3 regions of the Pseudomonas helvetica genome follow, and region 1 is predicted to be linked to each of the others. Evidence: predicted binding sites of a transcription regulator. Region 1 holds the regulator's gene; each other region holds the start of a gene.
What was found. The regulator sigma-54, encoded in region 1, starts transcription at its own class of promoters, with help from an activator protein. The targets are predictions, from matches to a motif close to ANTGGCATNNANNTTGCTNT.
Positions count from the first base shown of each region.

Region 1 (7,649 bases):
AGCGTGCGGCGCAACGGGCAGCCAGCCGTTTGGGCGCGCGTCCGGTGCCGACCTGCGAAGTGCCGGTGCTGTTTTCCGCGGAACTGGCGGGTGGTTTGTTCGGCAGTTTCCTCGGCGCAATTTCGGGCGGCAATCTGTACCGCAAGTCGTCGTTCCTTGAAGGTGCACTGGGCCAGAAACTGTTCCCTGAATGGCTGACTATCGATGAGCGTCCGCATCTGATGCGCGCCTTGGGCAGTTCGGCATTCGATGGCGATGGTCTGGCGACGTACGCCAAACCGTTCGTCGAGAAGGGTGAGTTGGTGTCTTATGTGCTCGGTACGTATTCCGGACGCAAACTTGGCATGCCAAGCACCGCCAACGCCGGTGGCGTGCACAATCTGTTCGTTACCCATGGCGATGAGGACCAGGCGGCGTTGTTACGGCGCATGGGGCGTGGCTTGCTGGTGACTGAATTGATGGGACAGGGTTTGAACATGGTCACCGGTGACTACTCTCGCGGCGCGGCGGGTTTCTGGGTCGAGAACGGTGAAATCCAGTTCGCGGTCCAGGAAGTGACTATTGCCGGCAACATGCGCGATATGTTCAAGCAGATCATTGCCGTGGGTAATGACCTGGAACTGCGCAGCAACATTCGCACCGGTTCAGTGTTGATCGAGCGGATGACGGTAGCGGGCAGCTAAGCGCTACCGCGATACAAAAAAAGCGCGCCACCCAATGGGTGGCGCGCTTTTTTATTGCCTGAAGCAAAACCTGTGGTGAGGGGGTTTGCTCCCGCTCGATCGCAAAGCGGTCGTAATCCGGCAATCGCGTTCCATCTGAATACTCGCGGTGGCTGATTTTAGGGTCGCTTCGCGACCCAGCGGGAGCAAGCTCCCTCGCCACATAAGCCCGCTCGAGCTTACTCGCCTTCGTCGAAGTAGTTGTTGATCAGCGCCACCAATGCGTCCATCGCTTCCTGCTCCTGCTCACCTTCAGTGCTCAGGTGGATCTTGGTGCCTTTGCCAGCCGCGAGCATCATCATGGCCATGATGCTTTTGCCGTCGACCATGGATTGCGGGGTGCGTCCGGCTCTGATCTGGCAGGGAAACTGACCCGCGACGCCAACGAATTTGGCGGAAGCACGGGCATGCAGACCCAGTTTGTTGATGATTTCAATTTCCAGAGCAGGCATCGCGGTGTGAATCCTTTAGCTAAGGTCGCGGTGGCGAACCTGGACGTTCTTCAGGGATTGTTGCAGGACCTGACCCAGGCGTTCGGTCAGGTAGACGGAGCGATGATGCCCGCCGGTGCAGCCAATGGCGATGGTGACGTAAGCGCGGTTGCTGGCGGCAAAGCGCGGTAGCCATTTGAGCAGGTAAGTGGAGATGTCCTGGAACATCTCTTCGACATCCGGTTGAGCTGCCAGGTACTCGGCAACCGGCTGGTCCAGCCCGGACTGACCGCGCAGTTCCGGCTTCCAGTATGGGTTCGGCAAGCAACGTACGTCGAACACCAGATCGGCATCCACCGGCATGCCCCGCTTGAAGCCGAAGGATTCCACCAGAAACGCAGTGCCCGGCTCTGGCTGGTTCAAGAGGCGCAACTTGATGGTATCGCGCAACTGATACAGGTTCAGATTGGTGGTGTTGACCTTGAGGTCCGCCAGGTCGGCAATCGGTCCCAGCAGATTGGTTTCGTCATCGATGGCTTCGGCCAGCGAGCGGTTGGCGCTGCTCAGCGGGTGGCGGCGACGGGTTTCCGAGAAACGCTTGAGCAAGGTTTCTTCGTCGGCGTCCAGGTACAGCACATCGCATTGAATGTGCCGGCTGCGCACTTCTTCCAGGAGTTCCGGGAAGCGTGACAGGTGGCTCGGCAGGTTGCGCGCATCGATGGAAACCGCAACCAGCGGTTGCGCCAGTTCGGTGTGAATCAGTGCGCGCTCGGCCAGTTCCGGTAACAGGCCGGCCGGCAGGTTGTCGATGCAGTAGTAACCGTTGTCCTCCAGTACATCGAGGGCGGTACTTTTACCTGAGCCAGAACGGCCGCTGACGATGATCAAGCGCATGATTAGTGACCGTTCTGCTCGTCGAGGACAACCTGATACAGGGCTTCATTACTTTTTGCGCTGCGCAGGCGATCACGGACTTCTTTACGATCGAGCATGCTGGCGATCTGGCGCAGCAGTTCCAGGTGCGCATCGGTAGCGGCTTGCGGGACCAGCAGAACGAATAGCAGGTCGACCGGAGCGCCGTCGATGGCGTCGAAATCTATAGGAGCGTCCAGGTGCATCAAGGCACTGATGGGCGACTCGCAACCTTTGAGGCGGCAGTGGGGGATGGCGATGCCGTTGCCAAAACCGGTGGAGCCGAGTTTTTCACGGGCGACCAGACTCTCGAAGACATCCTGCATGGCCAGACCCGGCACTTCGCGGGCGATCAGGTTGGCAATTTGTTCGAGGGCTTTCTTTTTACTGCCGCCCGGCACGTTCACCAAAGAACGGCCGGGGGTCAGGATGTTTTCAAGTCGGATCATGGGTTGGGAGTGTTAACGACCGGTCGCGCCCTGGAGGAGGCTCTGGGTCTTTTCCTTATGCTTTTTGAGTTGTTTATCCAGCTTGTCGGTCAGGGCGTCGATCGCGGCATACATGTCGTTATGCTCAGCGTTGGCGACCACTTCTCCACCGGGGATATGCAGCGTGGCTTCGATTTTCTGCAGCAGCTTCTCGACGGTCAACGTGACCTGCACATTGGTGATCTTGTCGAAATGCCTTTCTAATCGGTCGAGCTTTTCGCCGATGTAGATGCGCAGGGGTTCGGTCACTTCCAGTTGGTGTCCACTGATGTTGACTTGCATACAGCTTCTCCTTCGTTGCCAGTGCATAAGGCGGCAGGCTGGCTTGCCTGCCACTAGAGCGTGTCCGAAAAGCTTTCGAACACACCCTGGAACGCTATGGCGTAGCCCGTCACATCAACCGCTTGCGTTCGCTCGAAGGCGCGATCCCCAGGGACTCGCGGTACTTGGCGACGGTGCGGCGGGCCACCTGAATGCCTTGTGCCTCCAGTAAACCAGCGATCTTGCTGTCACTCAACGGCTTTTTCTGATTTTCCGCTGCAACCAGTTTTTTGATGATTGCGCGGATCGCTGTGGACGAGCATTCGCCGCCTTCAGAGGTGCTGACATGGCTGGAGAAAAAGTATTTCAGTTCATAAATACCGCGTGGGGTATGCATGAATTTTTGCGTGGTCACCCGTGAAATCGTCGACTCGTGCATGCCGACCGCTTCAGCGATGTCATGCAGGACCAAAGGCTTCATGGCCTCATCGCCGTACTCAAGGAAGCCGCGCTGGTGCTCGACGATCTGGGTAGCGACTTTCATCAGGGTTTCGTTGCGGCTTTGCAGGCTCTTGATGAACCAGCGCGCTTCCTGCAACTGATTGCGCATGAAGGTGTTGTCGGCGCTGGTGTCGGCGCGGCGGACAAAGCCGGCGTATTGCGGGTTGACGCGCAGGCGCGGAACCGACTCCTGGTTCAACTCCACCAGCCAGCGCTCGTTGTCTTTGCGCACGATGACGTCGGGAACGACGTACTCGGCTTCGCTGGACTCGATTTGCGAGCCTGGACGCGGATTCAGGCTTTGCACCAGTTCGATGACCTGGCGTAGCTCATCTTCCTTGAGCTTCATGCGGCGCATCAGTTGGCTGTAGTCGCGGCTGCCCAGCAGGTCGATGTAATCGATGACGAGGCGCTTGGCCTCAGCCAGCCAAGGGGTCTTGGCGGGCAATTGACGCAGTTGCAGCGACAGGCATTCGCTGAGGTTGCGTGCGCCGATACCGGCCGGCTCGAATTGCTGGATGCGATGCAGGACGGCTTCGATCTCGTCGAGCTCGATGTCCAGTTCCGGATCGAAGGCTTCGAGGATTTCCTCGAGGGTTTCGTCCAGGTAGCCCTGATTGTTGATGCAATCGATCAGGGTCACCGCGATCAGTCGATCGGTGTCGGACATCGGTGCCAGGTTCAATTGCCAGAGCAGATGACTCTGCAGGCTTTCGCCGGCGGAAGTGCGAGTGGTGAAGTCCCATTCGTCGTCATCGTTGCTCGGCAGGCTGCTGGCGCTGGTCTGGTAAACGTCTTCCCAGGCGGTGTCGACCGGCAGTTCGTTAGGGATGCGCTCATTCCAGTCGCCTTCCTCAAGGTTGTCTACCGTCGGCGCGGTTTCCTGGTAGGAGGGTTCCTGGATGTCGGTGTTGGGTTTCTGCTCGATATTGTCCGCCATCGGGTCGGCGTTATCGAAGTCGTCGCCTTCTTCCTGGCGTTCGAGCATTGGATTGGACTCCAGTGCCTCCTGGATTTCCTGTTGCAGGTCCAGGGTCGACAATTGGAGCAGGCGGATGGCCTGTTGCAGCTGCGGTGTCATCGTCAGCTGCTGGCCCATTCTCAAGACTAGCGATGGTTTCATGGCAGGGGCTTAACACCTTATTCGCCGGCGCACATGCGCCATCCACTACAGGGCGCCGGAGCGCCAAACATAAGCAAATTATATGCCTGAAACTGAAGTGTTTGCCTAGAGCGCTGTAACAATAAATACGTATAGTTTTATTGGGGCAAGCGCTCCGGCGACTGACCAGACACCTCAGTGCTTACAGGCGGAACTCATGGCCCAGATACACTTCCTTGACCAGGTCGTTGGCCAGGATGGTTTCGGCGTCGCCTTCGGCGATCAATTGACCGTCGTTGACGATGTAGGCGGTTTCGCAGATGTCCAGGGTTTCACGGACGTTGTGGTCCGTGATCAGCACGCCGATACCCTTGGCCTTGAGGTGATGAATGATCTGCTTGATGTCGCCCACCGAAATCGGGTCCACGCCGGCGAAAGGTTCGTCGAGCAGGATGAATTTCGGTGCCGTGGCCAGGGCGCGAGCGATTTCCACACGGCGACGTTCGCCACCGGAAAGGCTCATGCCGAGGTTGTCGCGGATATGGTTGATGTGGAATTCCTGCAACAGGCTTTCCAGCTCTTTGCGACGACCGGCCTTGTCGAGTTCCTTGCGGGTCTCGAGGATGGCCATGATGTTGTCGGCGACCGAGAGTTTGCGGAAGATCGACGCTTCTTGTGGCAGATAGCCAATACCCGCTCGTGCACGACCGTGCATTGGCTGGTGGCTGACGTCCAGGTCGTCGATCAGTACGCGCCCCTGATCGGCCTGGACCAGGCCCACGATCATGTAGAAGCAGGTTGTCTTGCCGGCACCGTTCGGGCCAAGCAGGCCGACGATCTGGCCGCTGTCGATCGACAGGCTGACGTCACGCACGACCTGGCGGCTCTTGTAGCTCTTGGCCAGATGCTGGGCTTTCAGAGTTGCCATTACTGGGCCTTCTGCTCGTCGGTTTTCTTTTTCGGCTGGATCACCATATCGACCCGTGGGCGCGGCGCAGTGACCGAGGCACCGGTAGCGCGGCCTGCGTTAGCAACCTGCTTGACGGTGTCGTAGACGATTTTCTCGCCTTCGGTGGTGTTGCCTTCGTTGATCACCTTGGCACGGTCGATCAGTACGATGCGGTTTTGCGCGGCATGGTACTGGATAGTCACCCCGTAGCCCTGGACGGGTTTGGTGTCGGTCGGCTTTTGCAACTGCTCGAAATACGCCAGGTTGCCCACCGAGGTCACGACATCGATATCGCCGGCCTTGGTGCGGGTGATGGTCACGGTGTTGCCTTTGATGATCATCGAGCCCTGGGTAATGATCACGTCACCTTTGTAGGTGGCCACGCCATTCTTGTCGTCCAGCTGAGCATCGTCAGCCTGAATGCGAATGGGTTGCTGGCTATCGTTCGGCAGAGCCCAGGCGCTCACGCTTCCCAGTGCTGCGCCCAGACTGAGCAAAATAGGGAGAGTTTTAACGAGCCTCATACTGTCCTCTTACGTTCGATAGCAGGTGTATCCTGCTGTCTTTCAAATACGCTTTCATTCCGTTACCAGTCGATACACCACCAGCGCCGTCGATTCTAACGGCTTGCTGGGTCTGCGCATATTGCTGTTGCGGGAATACCGTCATACGACTACTGGTAATCAGCATCGGGCGGTTCTGCTCGTCCGTGCGTGCGATACGTACCGAGTCGATCAATTCAACTTCAGTGCCGCCTGAATTGACCTCGCCACGCTTGCTCTGGATGTGCCAGGGGTACGCGGTGCCCCGATACATGTTCAGGTCGGGGTTGGTCAGCAGGGTGATGTCGGTTGCTTTGACGTGCTCGACCTTGTCGGATGTCAGGTCATACTGCAATTTGCCATCGGGCAGGTACTGCACGCTGTGGGCGTTGATGGCGTAGTAGTCGATCTGGCTCTCGTCGACGTGCGCTACCGGCTTGTCGAGAAAGCGTTCCGGGCTGATGTTCCAGTAGCCAACGGCCGCGAGCAACGCGGCAATGACCCCGAAAAACACTATGTTGCGAATTTTCTTGCTCAGCATAAGTGGCTCACAGGTACGCGGCATTAGCCGCTTCAAGGTTGCCCTGGGCACGCAGGATCAGCTCACAGAACTCGCGAGCGGCACCTTCGCCGCCACGGGCCTGAGTGATGCCGTGAGCGTTTTCGCGGACGAAGCTGGCGGCGTTGGCCACTGCCATGCCCAGGCCAACACGGCGAATCACCGGCAGATCCGGCAGGTCGTCGCCCAGGTAGGCAACCTGTTCATAGCTTAGGCCCAGTTGCGCCAGAAGCTCGTCGAGCACTACCAGTTTGTCCTCGCGGCCCTGATACAGGTGAGGAATACCAAGGTTTTTGGCGCGTCGCTCGACCACCGGGGTCTTGCGTCCGCTGATGATGGCGGTCGTCACGCCGGAGGCCATCAGCATTTTGATGCCCTGGCCGTCGAGCGTGTTGAAGGTCTTGAATTCGCTGCCGTCTTCGAGAAAGTACAGGCGGCCGTCGGTCAGCACGCCATCGACGTCGAAGACCGCGAGCTTGATGTTTTTGCCGCGTTGCAGCAGGTCCGTGCTCATTACATTACTCCCGCGCGCAGCAAGTCGTGCATGTTCAAGGCGCCCACCGGACGGTCCTCGTTGTCGACCACCACCAGTGCGTTGATTTTGTGGTCTTCCATGATTTTCAGGGCTTCGGCGGCGAGCATTTCGGCGCGCGCAGTCTTGCCATGCGGCGTCATGACGTCGTCAATGGTGGCTTGATGGATGTCGATGGTCCGGTCGAGTGTGCGACGCAGGTCGCCGTCGGTGAAAATGCCGGCGAGTTTGCCGTCAGCTTCCAGTACCACGGTCATGCCCAGGCCCTTGCGGGTCATTTCCATCAGCGCGTCTTTGAGCGGTGTGCCGCGGACTACTTGCGGCAGCTCCTGGCCGGCATGCATGACATTTTCGACTTTCAGCAACAAACGGCGACCCAGAGCGCCGCCCGGGTGTGAGAACGCGAAATCTTCGGCAGTGAAGCCGCGGGCTTCCAGCAAGGCAACGGCCAGTGCATCACCCATTACCAGCGCTGCCGTGGTGGAGGAGGTCGGTGCCAGGTTCAGCGGGCACGCTTCGTGCTCGACATGAACATTGAGGTTCACCTCGGCAGCCTTGGCCAGCGGCGAATCAGGATTGCCGGTCAGGCTGATCAGCTTGATGCCCAGACGCTTGATCAGCGGCAGCAGCGTGACGATTTCATTGGTGGA
Region 1 is NZ_CP150917.1:5,280,522-5,288,170, reverse strand. Features, by position in the region: gene pmbA (metalloprotease PmbA) at 1-683, shown strand, start outside; gene AABM55_RS24480 (HPr family phosphocarrier protein) at 902-1,174, opposite strand; gene rapZ (RNase adapter RapZ) at 1,190-2,047, opposite strand; gene ptsN (PTS IIA-like nitrogen regulatory protein PtsN) at 2,050-2,514, opposite strand; gene raiA (ribosome-associated translation inhibitor RaiA) at 2,527-2,835, opposite strand; gene AABM55_RS24460 (RNA polymerase factor sigma-54) at 2,945-4,438, opposite strand; gene lptB (LPS export ABC transporter ATP-binding protein) at 4,620-5,345, opposite strand; gene lptA (lipopolysaccharide transport periplasmic protein LptA) at 5,345-5,890, opposite strand; gene lptC (LPS export ABC transporter periplasmic protein LptC) at 5,877-6,449, opposite strand; gene AABM55_RS24440 (HAD family hydrolase) at 6,457-6,981, opposite strand; gene AABM55_RS24435 (KpsF/GutQ family sugar-phosphate isomerase) at 6,981-7,649, opposite strand, start outside.

Region 2 (7,649 bases), 2.0 Mb from region 1:
ACCGCTCGCGGGGTAACTCGCGCATTGATCGCGAAGACACGGTCTACCGCGCCGAAGAGGCCGCGCTTGTCGACATGGTGGGCCACGAATGGGGCCTGAACTACCGGGTCCGTGGTCGCCACGCCGGACAGGATCCGCTGCTGTTTCTCGACCTGCGCAACGCCCGCGGCTGGGTCAAGGACCACAGCGCCGGCAAAAGCGTGCTGAACCTGTTCGCCTACACCTGCGGCGTCGGCCTTGCCGCGGCGGCTGGCGGTGCACGCGAGGTGTGCAATCTGGATTTCGCCGAGGGTAACCTGGCAGTCGGCCGTGAGAACGGTCTGCTCAACCCGCAATTGCCAAGCATGCAGTTCGTACAGTCCGATTACTTCCCGGCCATCCGCCAACTCGCCGGCCTGCCGATCAGCCAGCGCCGTGGACAGAAACTGCCCAGTTATCCGCGCCTGGAACAGCGTCAGTACGACCTGGTCCTGCTCGATCCACCCGCCTGGGCCAAAAGTGCATTCGGCACCGTTGACCTGCTGCGCGACTACCAGAGTTTGCTCAAACCGGCGCTACTGGCCACCGCCGACGATGGCGTGCTGATCTGCTGCAACAACCTGGCAAAAGTCAGCATGGACGACTGGCGTGAGCAGGTGCTGCGCTGCGCAGAAAAGGCCGGACGCCCGGTGCGCGACTGGAAAGTGCTGACACCTGGCAGCGACTTTCCGTCGATGGATCAGCAGCCGCCGCTGAAAACCCTGATCCTGCAACTCTGAGCTCTTTCGAAAAAACCTGACATTTGCTGTTCAAGGTGATTGCTTTGGAACCAGAATCGCATGCCATACTCCAAGCCACTCCCGATTCCGATAGTTGAAGCCGAACATGCCCAAAGGATTGATTCGCGCCATCGGCGCCTTGTTGATTGCCGTCGCCCTTTACAGCGTGTTGGGGTTTCTGATTTTACCGGGCATCGCCTTGCGGATCGCCAATCAACAATTGGCCAACTACGCGGCGGTGCCTGCGCACATTCAACGGATCGAACTCAATCCCTTCAGTCTTGAACTGACCGTGTGGGGCCTGAACATCGGCGAGCCGGGCAAGGAACAGCTTGCCTTCGAGCGCCTGTACGCCAACCTGCAAATCGATAGCCTCTGGACTCGTGCACTGCACTTGATCGATGTGCAGCTGGACAAGCCGAAAACCGAGATTCTGTTCAACAAGGACGGCAGCCTGAACCTCACGCAACTGTTCAAGTTGCCAGCCAGTGAGCCGACGCCTGCGGACCCGAACGCCAAACCCTTCCCGCTGCGCATCGACCACATCAATCTGGCCAGTGGTTATGTGCACTTCCAGGACCTGCGCCCGAGCGAGCCGATCGAATTCCTGTACGACACGCTCAATCTGGAGTTGAACAACCTCAGTACCCTGCCCGACGACAACGCCGCCATGACCCTCGTCGCAGCTGGCCCGGCGGGTGGCCGGATCGACTGGACCGGCCACATCAGCCTGGTGCCCATCAGCTCCGAAGGCACACTGAAAGTCACCGACGGCAAAATGAAATCCTGGTGGCCTTACGTGCGTGACGCATTGCCGCTGGTGCTTGAAGACGGAACGCTGAACCTGAGCACCGATTACAAGTTCAACCTGACGCAGGGAACCGAACTGCTGCTGAACAACGCCTCGGTCAGCGTTGCTCCGTTCGCCATCAAGGCCCCGGATGGCCGGCCGCTGGTGCGCCTCGAACGTCTGGACGTCAGCGAGACCACGGTCGATCTGGTCAAGCAACAAGTGATCGTCGGCAAGATCCGCAGCCAGAAGCTCGAAACCTGGGCCGCCCGCGAAGCCGATGGCCAGCTCGACTGGCAGAAGCTCTTCGCCAGCCAACCGACCAAACCGGCCACAAAACCCGAGTCAACCAAGGCTCCGGCGGCGGCAGACTCGCCGCAACCAAAACCCGATCCGGCGGTGCCGAGCAAGCCCTGGCAAGTGCTGCTCAAGGATGTCGAGCTGCGCAACTATCAAGTGCACTTGGCCGACCGTCAGGCCCAGCCGGCGGTGGCACTGGAGCTTGGCCCGCTGAACGTCGACGTGAAGAATTTCGATAGCCTCAATGGTTCGCCGTTCTCCCTCAAGGTCGATACCGGCCTGGGCAAGCAGGGCAAGATTCTCGCGAATGGCGAGGTCAACCTCGCGCCGATCAGCGCCAAACTCAAGGTCCAGACCAAAGACATCGACTTGCGCGTCGCCCAGTCCTATATCAACCCGTTCATTCGTCTGGAGCTGCGTTCCGGGATGCTCGGCAGCGACCTGGCGGTTGACCTGAAAAGCACCGAGCCACTGGCGTTCAGCGTTACCGGCCGCGCTCAGGTCGACCAATTGCACACCCTGGACACTCTGAAAACCCGCGACTTCCTCAAGTGGCAGCAAGTGGTGGTCGAAGGCCTGAACTACCAACATGGCGATAGCCTGTCGATCGACAAGATCAACCTGCAACAGCCGTATGTGCGCTTCATGATCAACGATGATCGCACCACCAACATCAACGACCTGCTGATCCCGCAATCGCCCGACAACGGCAGTAAAACCGCCGCCGCGAAACCTGCTGCAAGCAAGGACAAGCCACTGGGTATCCACATCGGCGCGATTGCGATCAACGACGGTTCGGCGAACTTCGCCGACTTCAGCCTGACACCGAACTTTGCCACCGCCATTCAACAGCTCAACGGCCAGATCGGCACCATCGACAGCCGCCAGGTCAAACCTGCCGCCGTCGACATCAAGGGCAAAGTCGACCGCTACGCCCCGGTGACCATCAAGGGCAGCGTCACCCCGTTCGACCCGATGACCGCGCTGGATATCGCCACCAGTTTCAAACGCGTCGAACTGACCACCCTGACCCCCTACTCCGGCAAATTTGCCGGTTACCGGATCCGCAAGGGCCGGCTCAATCTCGACCTGCACTACCAGATCGTCAAAGGCCAGTTGAAAGCCGAAAACAAAGTGGTGGTGGAGCAACTGCAACTGGGCGAAAAAGTCGACAGCCCGGACGCCGTGAGCTTGCCGCTGAAACTGGCCATCGCCTTGCTCAAGGACAGCGATGGCAAAATTTCCATTGATCTGCCGATAACAGGCGATCTGAACAACCCGCAATTCAGCATCATGCCGATCATCTGGCAAACCCTGCGCAACCTGATCGTGCGCGCGGCCGAGGCACCCTTCAAGCTCATTGGCGGGCTGGTCAACGGCAGTGGGGCCGAGGACCTGGGCAGCGTGTCGTTCGCACCCGGTTCAAGTGAGCTGAGCAAGAACGCCGAGTCGGCGCTCGATACCCTGGCCAAAGCGCTCAAGGAACGTCCGGCCCTGCGCCTGGAAATCGAAGGTACCGCCGCCGAGAAGAGCGATGGCCCCTTGATTGCCGAACAGCGACTGGAACGTGAATACCAGTACAACTACTACAAAATGCTCCAGCGTCGCGGCGACAAAGTCCCTGCGCAAGCTTCGTTGCTGGCAGTCCCGGACAGCGAAAAAGGCCCGCTGCTCGAAGCCATTTACCGCACACGCCTGAAAACCCAGCCACCGGCCGAATGGACGCAACTGGGCAAAGCAGAGCGCACCGCCAAACTGCGTGAAGGCGTGATCAAGTTCTGGTCTTCAGACACCGCGCTGCTGCGCCAACTGGGTCAGGATCGCGCCAGCACCATCAAGGACTACCTGGTCGACAAAGCCCAGCTCGCCGATGACCGGGTGTATTTCGTTGACGCTAACCTGGGCGAAGCCGAAAGCGATGGCCGAGTCGTCACGCCCATGCACCTGGATGCGGAGTAAGCATGAATAGCCGATTGCTGATCAGCCTGGCACTGGCGTTCTTCGCCAGCCAGGTGCAAGCCCAGACCGATACCTTGCGCTGCGGCAGTCAGTTGATCAGCGTCGGCGATCGCACCAGTGAAGTGCTGCACAAATGTGGCGAGCCGGTTGCACGTGATGCGTTGGGCTACAAACGCAGCGCCAATCGCCGGGAAGAAGTCCCGGTTGAGGAATGGACCTACGGTCCGAACAGCGGCATGTACCAATACCTGCGCTTTGAAGGCAACCGCCTGGTACGGATCACCAGCAAACGCGGAAACTGATTGGAAAAGATCGCAGCCTGCGGCAGCTCCTACGCCAAAATCATGGTCTGTAGGAGCTGCTGCAGGCTGCGATCTTTTGCTTCTCCCCGCTCCGGCGGGAAACCTTCAGTCTTACTGGGCCAACAGGCCATCAGCCGATACAGCTTTGACACCTTTGATTTTCTTGGTGATAGCGACGGCCATATCTTTCTGAGACTGGGTAATGGCTACTTTCGACGATAGAGAAACGACGCCTTTGTTGGTTTCGACTTTGATGTCGGTGCCAGGAATCCCCTTCTCGGTGACCAGATCGCTTTTCACTTTAGTGGTGATCCAGGTATCGGAAGTTGCTTCCTCGGCCTTGGTCATTTCACCGGCAGCCACCACCATCGGCGACTGTGTGGCTTGAGTGGTCTGCGCAAATGCAGCGTTGGCCATGGTCAGGGTCAGAGCGGTTGCAGCGGCGGCAGCGATAGCGAACGTCTTCATACGAGTAACTCCTGTTCTTCCAGAAAGTCTGCTGCATGCCTTCTCAGCAGGGTTAACAGAGACAGTGCGAAGGCCGTGCCAACTTGAGACAGCTAAATAAACCAATAAAAATCAATGCGTTATAAAAAAACCAAATAACTGGAGTCATGCAAAATGCATGACCCGGGCGTTGTTGACATGCAAGTTGCGGGTTTTATCGAATTACCGCGATGCCATCGAACGGTCGAGAAAATGCCTCGCGTCCGTAGAGGCGAGGCATTGAGGCTTCGATACAGGATCAGACGCCAGTGCAACCCTTGGGCGCGTAGTCCTGCAGCGCGGTGGTCGCGCAGGTCCAGCCACCGGCCAGTGTCCGCGTCAGCGTGATGGTTTTGCTGAGCACCGGACCTGGTGCATTGACAATCGTGCAAACAATAGTACCTGCACCGCTGGAAGCAGTACCCGATGCCGTGATTGTGCAGTTACCGGTAGTTGCCGTACCACCGATCAGCGCCAGTGTCGGGTCGGTGCCCTGATTGATAATGTCTTCAAAAGGCACCTTCAGTGCTGAAATTTCCGCCAGCCCCGCGGTGACCTTCGCCCGCGCCTGATACTTGGAATACAGCGGCAACGCGAACGTCGCCAGAATGCCGATGATCGCCACCACGATCAGCAGCTCGATGAGGGTAAAACCTTTTTGATTATTCATAGAACAGGCTCCATGCATGAGGCGAAATCTCATGTCCTGAACCAGTCAAAGCACAGCACATGCCAACCCCTTCGCCCCCGGCTTACAGGGTGTCAGATCGGCAAAAGCCCGGCACATACCCCGAGGAACCGCACTATCTGACACTTTTTGTCACCTCAAGAGCGCTGGTGAGGTTCCATCCGTTGACTAGGCTATAAGTCTTGAACGGTCTGTGCCTGGTAATCGAATGAATGACATCGCCCTCAGCGGTCTGGCCAAGCAATTGGTGCTGGCCGAACTGCTCACTGACAAAAGCGCGCAACAGGCGTATCAGCAAGCTCAGCGCAATCGCGTTTCCCTGGTCAGCTATCTGGTACAGAACAAAATGGTGAGCAGTCGCCAGGTTGCGGAAATTGCCTCAGAGCATTTCGGCGTCGCCTTCCTCGACCTCAACTGTCTCGACAAAGACTCCCAGCCCAAAGACCTGGTCAGTGAAAAGCTGATTCGCCAGCACCACGCCCTGCCACTCTGGCGGCGCGGCAACAAACTGTTCGTGGGCATTTCCGACCCGAGCAATCAGCAGGCGATCAACGATATCCAGTTCAGCACCGGGCTCACCACCGAAGCGATCCTGGTCGAAGACGACAAGCTCAGCGACGCCATCGAGAAATTCTTCGACAGCCACAGCACGGGCCTGGAAGACATGGCCGATATCGACCTCGGGGGCCTGGACATCAAAGCCGTCGACGACCAGCGCCAGGACGCTGTCACCGGCCAGGACTCCGACGATGCCCCGGTGGTGCGCTTCGTCAACAAGATGCTGCTGGACGCGATCAAGGGCGGCTCCTCGGACCTGCATTTCGAGCCCTACGAAAAAATCTATCGGGTGCGGGTACGGACCGACGGCATGCTGCGCGAAGTTGCCAGGCCGCCGACTCAATTGGCCAACCGCATCGCTGCCCGTCTCAAGGTGATGGCCAGCCTGGACATTTCGGAACGTCGAAAACCCCAGGACGGGCGGCTCAAGATGCACCTGTCGAAAAGCAAATCCATCGATTTTCGGGTCAACACCCTGCCAACGTTGTGGGGCGAAAAAATCGTGATACGGATTCTCGACCCCTCCAGTGCACAGATGGGCATCGACGCGCTGGGTTACGAGCCCGATCAAAAAGACCTGTATATGGCGGCGCTCAAGCAACCTCAAGGGCTGATTCTGGTCACCGGGCCGACGGGTTCAGGGAAAACCGTGTCGCTGTACACCGGGTTGAATATCCTTAATACCGTCGACATCAATATCTCCACCGCCGAAGACCCGGTAGAGATCAACATGGAAGGCATCAACCAGGTCAACGTCAATCCCAGGCAGGGCCTGGATTTCGCTCAGGCATTGCGCTCATTTCTGCGCCAGGACCCGGACGTGATAATGGTCGGCGAGATCCGCGATCTGGAAACCGCCGAAATCGCGATCAAGGCTGCGCAAACCGGACACCTGGTGCTTTCCACCCTGCACACCAACAGCGCGGCTGAAACCCTGACCCGGCTGCACAACATGGGCATCCCGGGGTTCAACATCGCCACGGCCGTGCACCTGATCATTGCCCAGCGCCTGGCCCGCAAGCTGTGCCCCCACTGCAAAAAAAACCTCTCGATTCCCGACGAAACTCTGATCAAGGAAGGCTTCCCACGGGAACGCATCGGCTCCTTCACGATCTACGAACCCGTCGGTTGCGATCTCTGCAACAACGGCTACAAAGGGCGAGTCGGAATCTATGAAGTGGTGAAAAACACCCCGCAGCTGCAACGGCTGATCATGGCTGAAGGCAATTCTCTGGAAATCGATACGCAGATGCGCAAGGACGGCTTCAACGACCTGCGCACCTCGGGCTTGCTCAAGGCCATGCAGGGCATCACCAGCCTCGAAGAAATCAACCGGGTCACCAAGGATTGAGTCATGGCGGTCAAAGCAATCAAGGTCAGCGTCTACGCCTGGGAAGGCACCGACAGGAAAGGCAGCAAGGTAACCGGCGAGCTGAGCGGTCATAACCCGGCCTTGATCAAGGCGCAGCTACGCAAACAAGGGATCAACCCGGGCAAAGTACGGAAAAAAACCGCTTCGCTGTTCAACCTCGGCAACCGTATCAAGCCGCTGGACATTGCTCTCTTCACCCGGCAAATGGCGACCATGATGAAAGCCGGTGTGCCGCTGCTGCAGTCGTTCGACATCATCGGCGAGGGCTTCGACAACCCGAACATGCGCAAGCTGGTGGACGAGGTGAAACAGGAAGTCGCCGCCGGCAACAGCTTCGCCACCGCGCTGCGTAAAAAACCACAGTACTTCGATGAGCTCTACTGCAACCTGGTCGACGCGGGCGAGCAGGCCGGCGCGCTCGACACGCTGCTGGAGC
Region 2 is NZ_CP150917.1:857,053-864,701, reverse strand. Features, by position in the region: gene AABM55_RS03805 (class I SAM-dependent methyltransferase) at 1-758, shown strand, start outside; gene AABM55_RS03800 (DUF748 domain-containing protein) at 865-3,807, shown strand; gene AABM55_RS03795 (DUF2845 domain-containing protein) at 3,810-4,109, shown strand; gene AABM55_RS03790 (BON domain-containing protein) at 4,221-4,577, opposite strand; gene AABM55_RS03785 (pilin) at 4,855-5,265, opposite strand; gene pilB (type IV-A pilus assembly ATPase PilB) at 5,492-7,192, shown strand; gene AABM55_RS03775 (type II secretion system F family protein) at 7,196-7,649, shown strand, end outside.
Region 2: AABM55_RS03785 (pilin) is a predicted target of sigma-54. The motif match lies at 5,313-5,332, and genes of this name have one in related genera.

Region 3 (7,649 bases), 550 kb from region 1:
GGCCTGGTACCGTGGCCTGAAAACCACTTACTACCTCCGTGCCCTGGCCGCGACCAGCACCGAGAAGTCGACCATCAACACCGGCAAGCTGAACGCTGTTTCCAGCGGCGGCAACCACGGTGACGACTCGGTCCTGGCAGCTCCAGCCGGTCCTGCTCCAGTACCGAAGGCGTGCGCCATCGACGAGCCGGATTGCGAAGCCTGCCAATAAGCTGAGCCGGTAAGCGCCACAAGGTGCTTACCTGAAACCCCCGATCAGTCTTCTGGACTGGTCGGGGGTTTTCTTTTGCGTAGGAGCTGGGGGGCGCCTAGCTCCTACAGGTTTGCCTCAGGCACAAAAAAGCCCCTCTTGCGAGGGGCTTCTTGTGTAGCGCTATCAACCAACCAGCATCAGGTCATCTGAATGATGGTCTGCATGATAGTGCTCTGGGTGGAGATGGTTTTGGCGTTGGCCTGGTAGTTGCTCTGCGCCTTGATCAGGTTGACCAGTTCGTTGGTCAGGTTGACGTTGGACTCTTCCAGGGAGTTGGACTGAATCGAACCCAGGGACCCGGTTTCCGGAGCATCGTAGCCAGGGATACCCGAGGCGAACGTTTCTTTCCAGCTGGTGCCACCTACGGCTTGCAGGCCTTGTTCGTTGGTGAAGCTGGCCAGCGCAACCTGGCCGATGGCCTTGCTCTGGTTGTTACTGAAGTTGGCGAACAGGGTGCCGGTGCCGTCAATGGTCAGGTTGGTGATCTGGCCGGTGGCATAACCGTCCTGAGCCGGGATAGAGCGGGCAGAGTCGGCATTGAACTGCGTAGTGTTGGTCATCGAAATGGTCAATTTGCTAGCGCTTGGTGCCGCGCCGTTGGCCGCCCACACACCGTTGGTGACCTTACCCGGCACCCAGTTGGCCAACGTCACGGTATTGGCTGCGTTAGGGGCCGCAGGCGTCGCCGGTGGTGTTGCCACCGAGACCAGTTTGCCAGCGGTATCAAACGTGATGGTCGTAGCAATCGGGGCGGTGACTTTCGGGTCGCTGCCGGTGGCATCCGGGTTGCGACCGTCTACCAGGGTGTAGGTCTTCCACGTGTTGGCGCCGGTCTTCACCATGTATTGATCCATGACGTGCGAGTTGCCCTGGCTATCATAGATCGGCGTACTGAACGATTTGGTGTAGGTGGCGAGGGTGTTTGGGTCGAATGGAGTACCGGTGGCTACCGTGTCGTCAATCACCGGAGCAGTCGAATCCAGGTTGATCGTCGAGGACACGGTCGACGTCGGTTTTGGCGCCAGATTCGAAGTGTCGATCTTAAGGTCAGTCAACACGCCGTTGATGACCTTGCCATTGGCGTCCACACCGTAACCCTGCAAACGGGCAGTTTGATTGGTATTGGTGATGAAGCCATCCTTGTCGACCTTGAACGTACCGGCACGGGTGTAGGTCGTCGAACCGTTATTGCTCAGGGTGAAGAAACCCGAGCCATTGATGCCCATGTCCAGCACGTTGCCGGTGTTGTTGATATCACCCTGGGTGAACTGCTGGGATACGTTGGCCAGGTTTACACCGCTACCGACAACTTTAGAGCCGTTGCCCAGCTTGGTTGCCGAGTAGACATCGGCGAACTCGGCGCGCGAAGACTTGAAACCGGCGGTCGCAACGTTGGCGATGTTGTTGCCGGTCACGTCCAGTTGTTTGTTGGCTGCATAGAGACCGCTAAGGCCGATATTGAAAGACATATTCCACTCCTTTATGCCGCGTTAGCCGGCTCTATAGACCAATGGTTTGAACTTTGGACAGGGCGATAGGGCCCAGACCTGCAAGATTGAGCATCAACTCGCCGCCGGTTTGGCTCAGCGTCACGCTGTTGACCGTTGCTGGCAGGTAGGTGGCCAGATCGGTCGCCGTGCCGTTGATCGGCGCATTGGCCTTGACGGTATAAGTGCCCGCAGCGACTGCGGCGCCGCTATTGTCGTTGCCGTCCCAAGTGAAGCTGGCGCTGCCTGCAGGCTGAGTGCCCAGGTTAAGGGTTCTCACAACCTTTCCGCTGGCATCGCTGATAGTCACCGTTCCATCGGTGATGGACGATGTCAGGTTCACCGTACCGGTCAGACCCTTGCTCGGGTCGCTGATCTGAGCGGTGCTGGTTTGCGCAATCACCGAACGACCCACCAGAGAAGAAGCCTGCAAGGCCTGGGAAGAGCTGAAATTACTGGCGAGAGAACTCACAGTCGTATTGAGGGAAGTGATCCCTTCAAGACTGCTGAACTGCGCCAGTTGAGCCACGAATGCGCCGTTGTCCTGCGGCGAAAGCGGGTTCTGGTTCTTCAACTGCGTCACCAGCAACTGCAGGAACGCGTCCTTGCCCAGCGCCTTGCCACCGGTCGCGCTACTGGTTGCTGCGGAAAGGCCATTCGCGGCCGTACCGGTGCCCTTGACCGAGGAGTTCGCCAGCAGGTCGGTCATGCTCAGGCCGCCGGTGGAATCGGTAACGCTCATAAAAATCGCCCCTTATCACTGACCGAGGGTCAGGACCTTCTGCATCATGGTTTTGGCGGTGTTCATCATTTCCGCGTTGGTCTGGAACGAACGACTGGCAGAAATCATGTCGGCCATTTCCTCCACCACGTTGACGTTGGGGTAATACACGTAACCCTTGGCGTCAGCCGCCGGATGGTTCGGCTCGTAGCGTGCTTCGAGGTTGCTTTGATCTTCGACTACGCCGAGTACCTGCACGCCCTGGCCTGCGGCATCCTGATTCTGGAACAGCGAATTGCTGCCACCGGACTGACCGCCCTGGAACATGGTGGCAAACACCGGGTGACGGGCACGGTAGGTCTGATCGATGCTCGAAGAGACGGTCTCGGCGTTGGCGATGTTACTGGCGACGGTGTTCAAGCGAGTGGTTTGAGCACTCATGCCGCTACCGGCAATGTTGAATACACTGGACAGAGACATGGATTACTCCCCGCGCAGGGCTGATACCAGCCCTTTGAATTTGCTGTTGAGCAGCGTGAAGCTGGCCTGGAAGTTGACCGCGTTTTGCGCGTAGTTCGACTGTTCCAGTTGGGCATCCACGGTGTTTTGGTCAATCGACGGTTGCATCGGCGTGCGATACAGCAGCGACTCCTCACCACTGCTCATACCCTGGGCTTCGATATGACGGCTATTGGTCATGTTCAAAGCAAAGGTGCCGTTCTTGTTCTTGTCGTTCTGGGCGGCCAGCACCGACGAGAAGTCCAGATCCCGAGCCTTGTAGTTCGGGGTATCGGCGTTGGCAATGTTGTTGGCCAGGACTTCGGCACGCTGAGCGCGGAAGCCCAGGGCTTGTTCGTGGATACCGAGCGCTTTATCGAAGCTGATGCTCATGTCGGAAACCTTTGGGTGACCTGATTTTTCGTAACAGGGTTATAGCAAGCCCCGTGCCAGCTTCTAAAACCCCATAAACCGGGGCTTTGCGAGCGGCGGCAAAGCGGCAATGCCAGAAAAGCGGCAACGGATTTCCGGCGCCTGCCGCTTTTCTGCCGCCTGCCCTCCCAAAGTTCCTACAAAGAAGACAAAAAAAACGGGAGCCCCTGAGGACTCCCGTTATTTTTTTCAGTACCGACGACCGGCCAATCACTTCGCCTGATAGATGATCCCCGGGCTGCACTGAACCATCTGATAATGATCCGGCAAACCGTTCAACGCTTCGGAAGCCCCCAGGAACAGATAACCGCCCGGCTTCAGCGTGCTGTGAATCCGCAGCAGAATGTCTTTCTTCACTTCGGCAGAGAAGTAGATCAATACGTTGCGGCAGAACACGATGTCGAACTTGCCGAGACTGGCGTAGCTGTCCAGCAGGTTGAACGAGCGGAACTCCACCCGACTCTTGATCGGTGCCTTGATCGCCCAACGTCCCGGCCCTTTCGGATCGAAGTAGCGTTGCAGACGCTCCGGTGAAAGACCTCGACCAATCGCCAGGCTGTCGTACTCACCGGTCTTGCAGTTGGTCAACATGGTCCCGGACAGGTCGGTGGCCACGATCTGCACCCCCATCTTCAACTGCCCCATATTGACCCGCTCGAACTCGTCGATCGACATCGACAGCGAATACGGTTCCTGCCCGGACGAGCACGCCGCCGACCAGATCCGCAGGCGCTGCCCGGGACTGGCCTTGATGGACTCAGGCAGCACTTTGTTCTTCAAGACTTCAAACGGATAGGTGTCACGAAACCAGAGGGTTTCGTTCGTCGTCATCGCGTCCACCACCATCTCGCGCAAACCACTGCGCGGTTGGGTCTGCATCCGCTGCACCAACTCACCCAAGGACTTGATGCCTTGCTGTTCCATCAGTTTGTTGAGACGGCTCGACACCAGATACTGCTTGTTCTCACCGAGCAAAATGCCACAGGCTTTTTCCAGGAAGACCCGGAACTGTTCGAAATCCAAATTACCCGTAGACAATGATGCCGCCTCTTAAATCGTATTGACCGCCAGGAGCGAAGGCCACTAGCTGATATCTGCTGCTTTGATCCGGTCGACTACCCGGGATGCCAGGTCATCAGGACGGAATTTGGCAAGGAAGTCATCGGCACCGACTTTCTTCACCATCGCCTGATTGAATACACCTGACAACGAAGTATGCAGGATGATATGGAGCTTTTGCATGCGAGGGTCGCTGCGGATCTCGCTCGTAAGGGTGTAACCGTCCATTTCGGGCATTTCGATGTCGGAAATCATCATCAGAAACTCTTCTTCCGGCTTCTTGCCCTCATCGACCAGTTTGCGCAGGTAATCCAGCGCTTGCCGGCCGTCGTTCAACGCAACGACTTCAACCCCCACCGTCTGCAGGCAACGCGAGACCTGCTTGCGCGCCACCGACGAGTCATCGACAGTGAGCACTCGCAACGAAATCGCCTTGTGCTGGGTCTCGGCATCGATCACGCCCACCGAAATCACATCCGACGTCGGCGCAACTTCCGCCAGGACCTTTTCCACGTCGATGATTTCAACCAACTGATTGTCGACTCGAGTCACTGCGGTCAGGTAATGATCGCGACCCGTGCCCTTGGGCGGCGGATGGATTTCTTCCCAATTCATGTTGACGATCCGCTCGACCGACCTCACCAAAAAACCCTGGGTCTTGGTGTTGTACTCCGTGATGATCACGAAGGGATTGCTTTGATCCTGCAACCCGCCTGAGCCGGTCGCCATTGCCAGATCCAGAATCGGAATGGTTGCCCCACGAATATTCGCCACACCGCACACGACAGGACTGGACTTGGGCATCAGGGTCAGTTTGGGGCATTGCAGCACCTCCCGAACCTTGAACACGTTGATCCCGTAAAGCTGCTGGCCGTCGAGACGGAACAACAACAGCTCCAGGCGATTCTGCCCTACCAGTTGCGTGCGCTGGTTAACCGAATCCATTACACCAGCCATGCCCAGACTCCTACACCAACGCTAAGTGTGTTGCGACGCACATTCATCACTAAACGGCACGGCGCTTGCTTTTTAACTGCCATGAACACAAAAACGACATTTTCCCGACGCCTGACATCAATGTGCCGTAAATTCCTCGGCGCCCTGTCAGCCGTATGCCTGTTGAACGTTGGCAGCCCTGCCTTTGCTGACCCGGTTACCTTGCCTGATCTACTTATCGGCGTCACTCAGGGCTTTCTTGAATTCACCGTAGAAGACTATCTGGCCACCAGCCAAACCGCAGGGCGCTACGAAATCGAAGTCAACAAGCTCGACCCGCGCATGCACATGCCGGCGTGCGACAGGGAATTGACAGCGACATTGGAGAGCCCCGCGATACCTCTGGGCCGGGTTACGGTGAAAGTCCGTTGCGATGGCGTCTCCCCCTGGACAGTCTTCGTACCCGCTCAAGTCCGCCTGTTTCGCGAGGTCGTCACGACCACCCGCCCCCTCAAACGAGCCGGAATCATCGACCCTTCGGATGTCATGTTGCGTGAGCGCGATATCAGCCTGATCAATCAGGGATATCTGACAAACGTCGATCAAGCCATCGGACAAAAACTTGTCCGACCAATGGTCAGCGATCAAGTGATTACGCTTGTTCATCTGGAGCAGGCAGAAGTCGTGCGCAAGGGTGATCAGGTGGTCATCACCGCCCGCAGCGGCACGCTCAGCGTGCGGATGCCGGGTGAGGCGCTGTCCAATGGCGGCCTTAACGAACAGATCAGAGTCAAAAACCTCAACTCCCAACGGGTCATCAAGGCGCAAGTCATGGCCCCGGGGCAGGTGGAAGTCTCCATGTAGATAACTGGCGCACAACCGTCCTGTTCCCTAAACTGTGCCTCACGCAGGGCAAATACCGACGCGCCCGGGCTCATCGACTATTGAGCCTAAAGTTTTCCCGGGCATGGCCGAAAACATGGCAAGCGTCCAAATTCCCAGAGGTTTTTTTATCATGGTCATCGATTTCAGCCGTTTAAACAGCTCTCCCACGCTCGCAAGCAGCACGCGGACCAGCGTCAGCAAGGACACCGGCGATGCCGGCAAATCCGCGCCGCTGAGCACCTCGACCGAACAGGTCGGTGCCACCCAAAGCGGGGAATCGGTACACCTCAGCAATGAGGCTCAACAGTTGCAGAAGATCACTGACAAGCTGCACGATCAGCCTGCCGTCGACAACGCCCGCGTGGCCGAGTTGAAAGCAGCGATTGCCGATGGCAGCTATAAGGTCGACAGCAACCGTGTAGCCAGCAAACTGCTTAATTTCGAAGCCCAGCGCTAGCCAAAGGCCTGCGCCAGGCTTTTGGACGCTTAAAACCCAAGGCCAGCCATGCACGACACTCATTTACTGCAACTGATCACCGATGACCTCGCTCCAGCGCAACAGTTGCTGGAGCTGCTGAAGACCGAATCCCTCGCCCTGCACGGCCGTGACATGCCGCTGCTCGAAGAGATTCTGGCGCAGAAACAGGGGTTGATCATTCTGCTGGAACAGCATGGCCGCAAACGCAGCGAACTTCTCGCGAGCCTGAACCTGCCTGCCAACCGCGCAGGCCTGGAGCAGTTCGCCGCCCACTCAAGTATCGGCGATCAGTTGCTGACCCAAAGCGACGCCCTGACCCAACTGCTTGCAGATTGCCAAACCGCCAACGAGCTCAACGGCCGCTCGATCCAGGTGCAACAAGCCACCACCGCCAATCAGTTGAAAATCCTCAACGGTGGCGAGTCTCCGACCCTTTATGACGCTCGCGGATCAACCGCAATGCTGGTGAAACCCCGCGCGCTCAGTCAGGCTTGAACTCATAAATAAGCGTGCTCTATCAAGGCACGAAACATGCTGGCAGAATGCTAGCTCTTGCGTGTGATCGTATTCTGTCTGGAGATTGATAAACCGTGTTCAACGCCTCAAGCGCGGAAGATGCTCCGCAGCCACCCAAGGTGCTCAGCACCCCGCTGGAAATCACCGGCAACCTGCGGATGCTGCAAGAGAGCCATGATCCCCTGATCATCACGTTCCATGAACGCAGCCAGCGATTTCAGAGCTACCTGATCGATATCGATCGCGACAGCAACATGATCGCCCTGGACGAAATGATCCCCCGCGATGGTGAACGCTTCCTGCTTGCCGGCGAAGCTTTTCGGGTTGAAGGCTTTCATGAAGGCGTACGTATTGCTTGGGAAAGCAACGGCACATTGACCATCG
Region 3 is NZ_CP150917.1:4,732,560-4,740,208, forward strand. Features, by position in the region: gene AABM55_RS22035 (ribonucleoside-diphosphate reductase subunit alpha) at 1-211, shown strand, start outside; gene flgE (flagellar hook protein FlgE) at 391-1,722, opposite strand; gene flgD (flagellar hook assembly protein FlgD) at 1,754-2,482, opposite strand; gene flgC (flagellar basal body rod protein FlgC) at 2,498-2,941, opposite strand; gene flgB (flagellar basal body rod protein FlgB) at 2,945-3,352, opposite strand; gene cheR (protein-glutamate O-methyltransferase CheR) at 3,602-4,429, opposite strand; gene AABM55_RS22065 (chemotaxis protein CheV) at 4,475-5,407, opposite strand; gene flgA (flagellar basal body P-ring formation chaperone FlgA) at 5,489-6,250, shown strand; gene flgM (flagellar biosynthesis anti-sigma factor FlgM) at 6,402-6,728, shown strand; gene AABM55_RS22080 (flagella synthesis protein FlgN) at 6,777-7,244, shown strand; gene AABM55_RS22085 (flagellar brake protein) at 7,340-7,649, shown strand, end outside.
Region 3: flgB (flagellar basal body rod protein FlgB) is a predicted target of sigma-54. The motif match lies at 3,394-3,413, and genes of this name have one in related genera.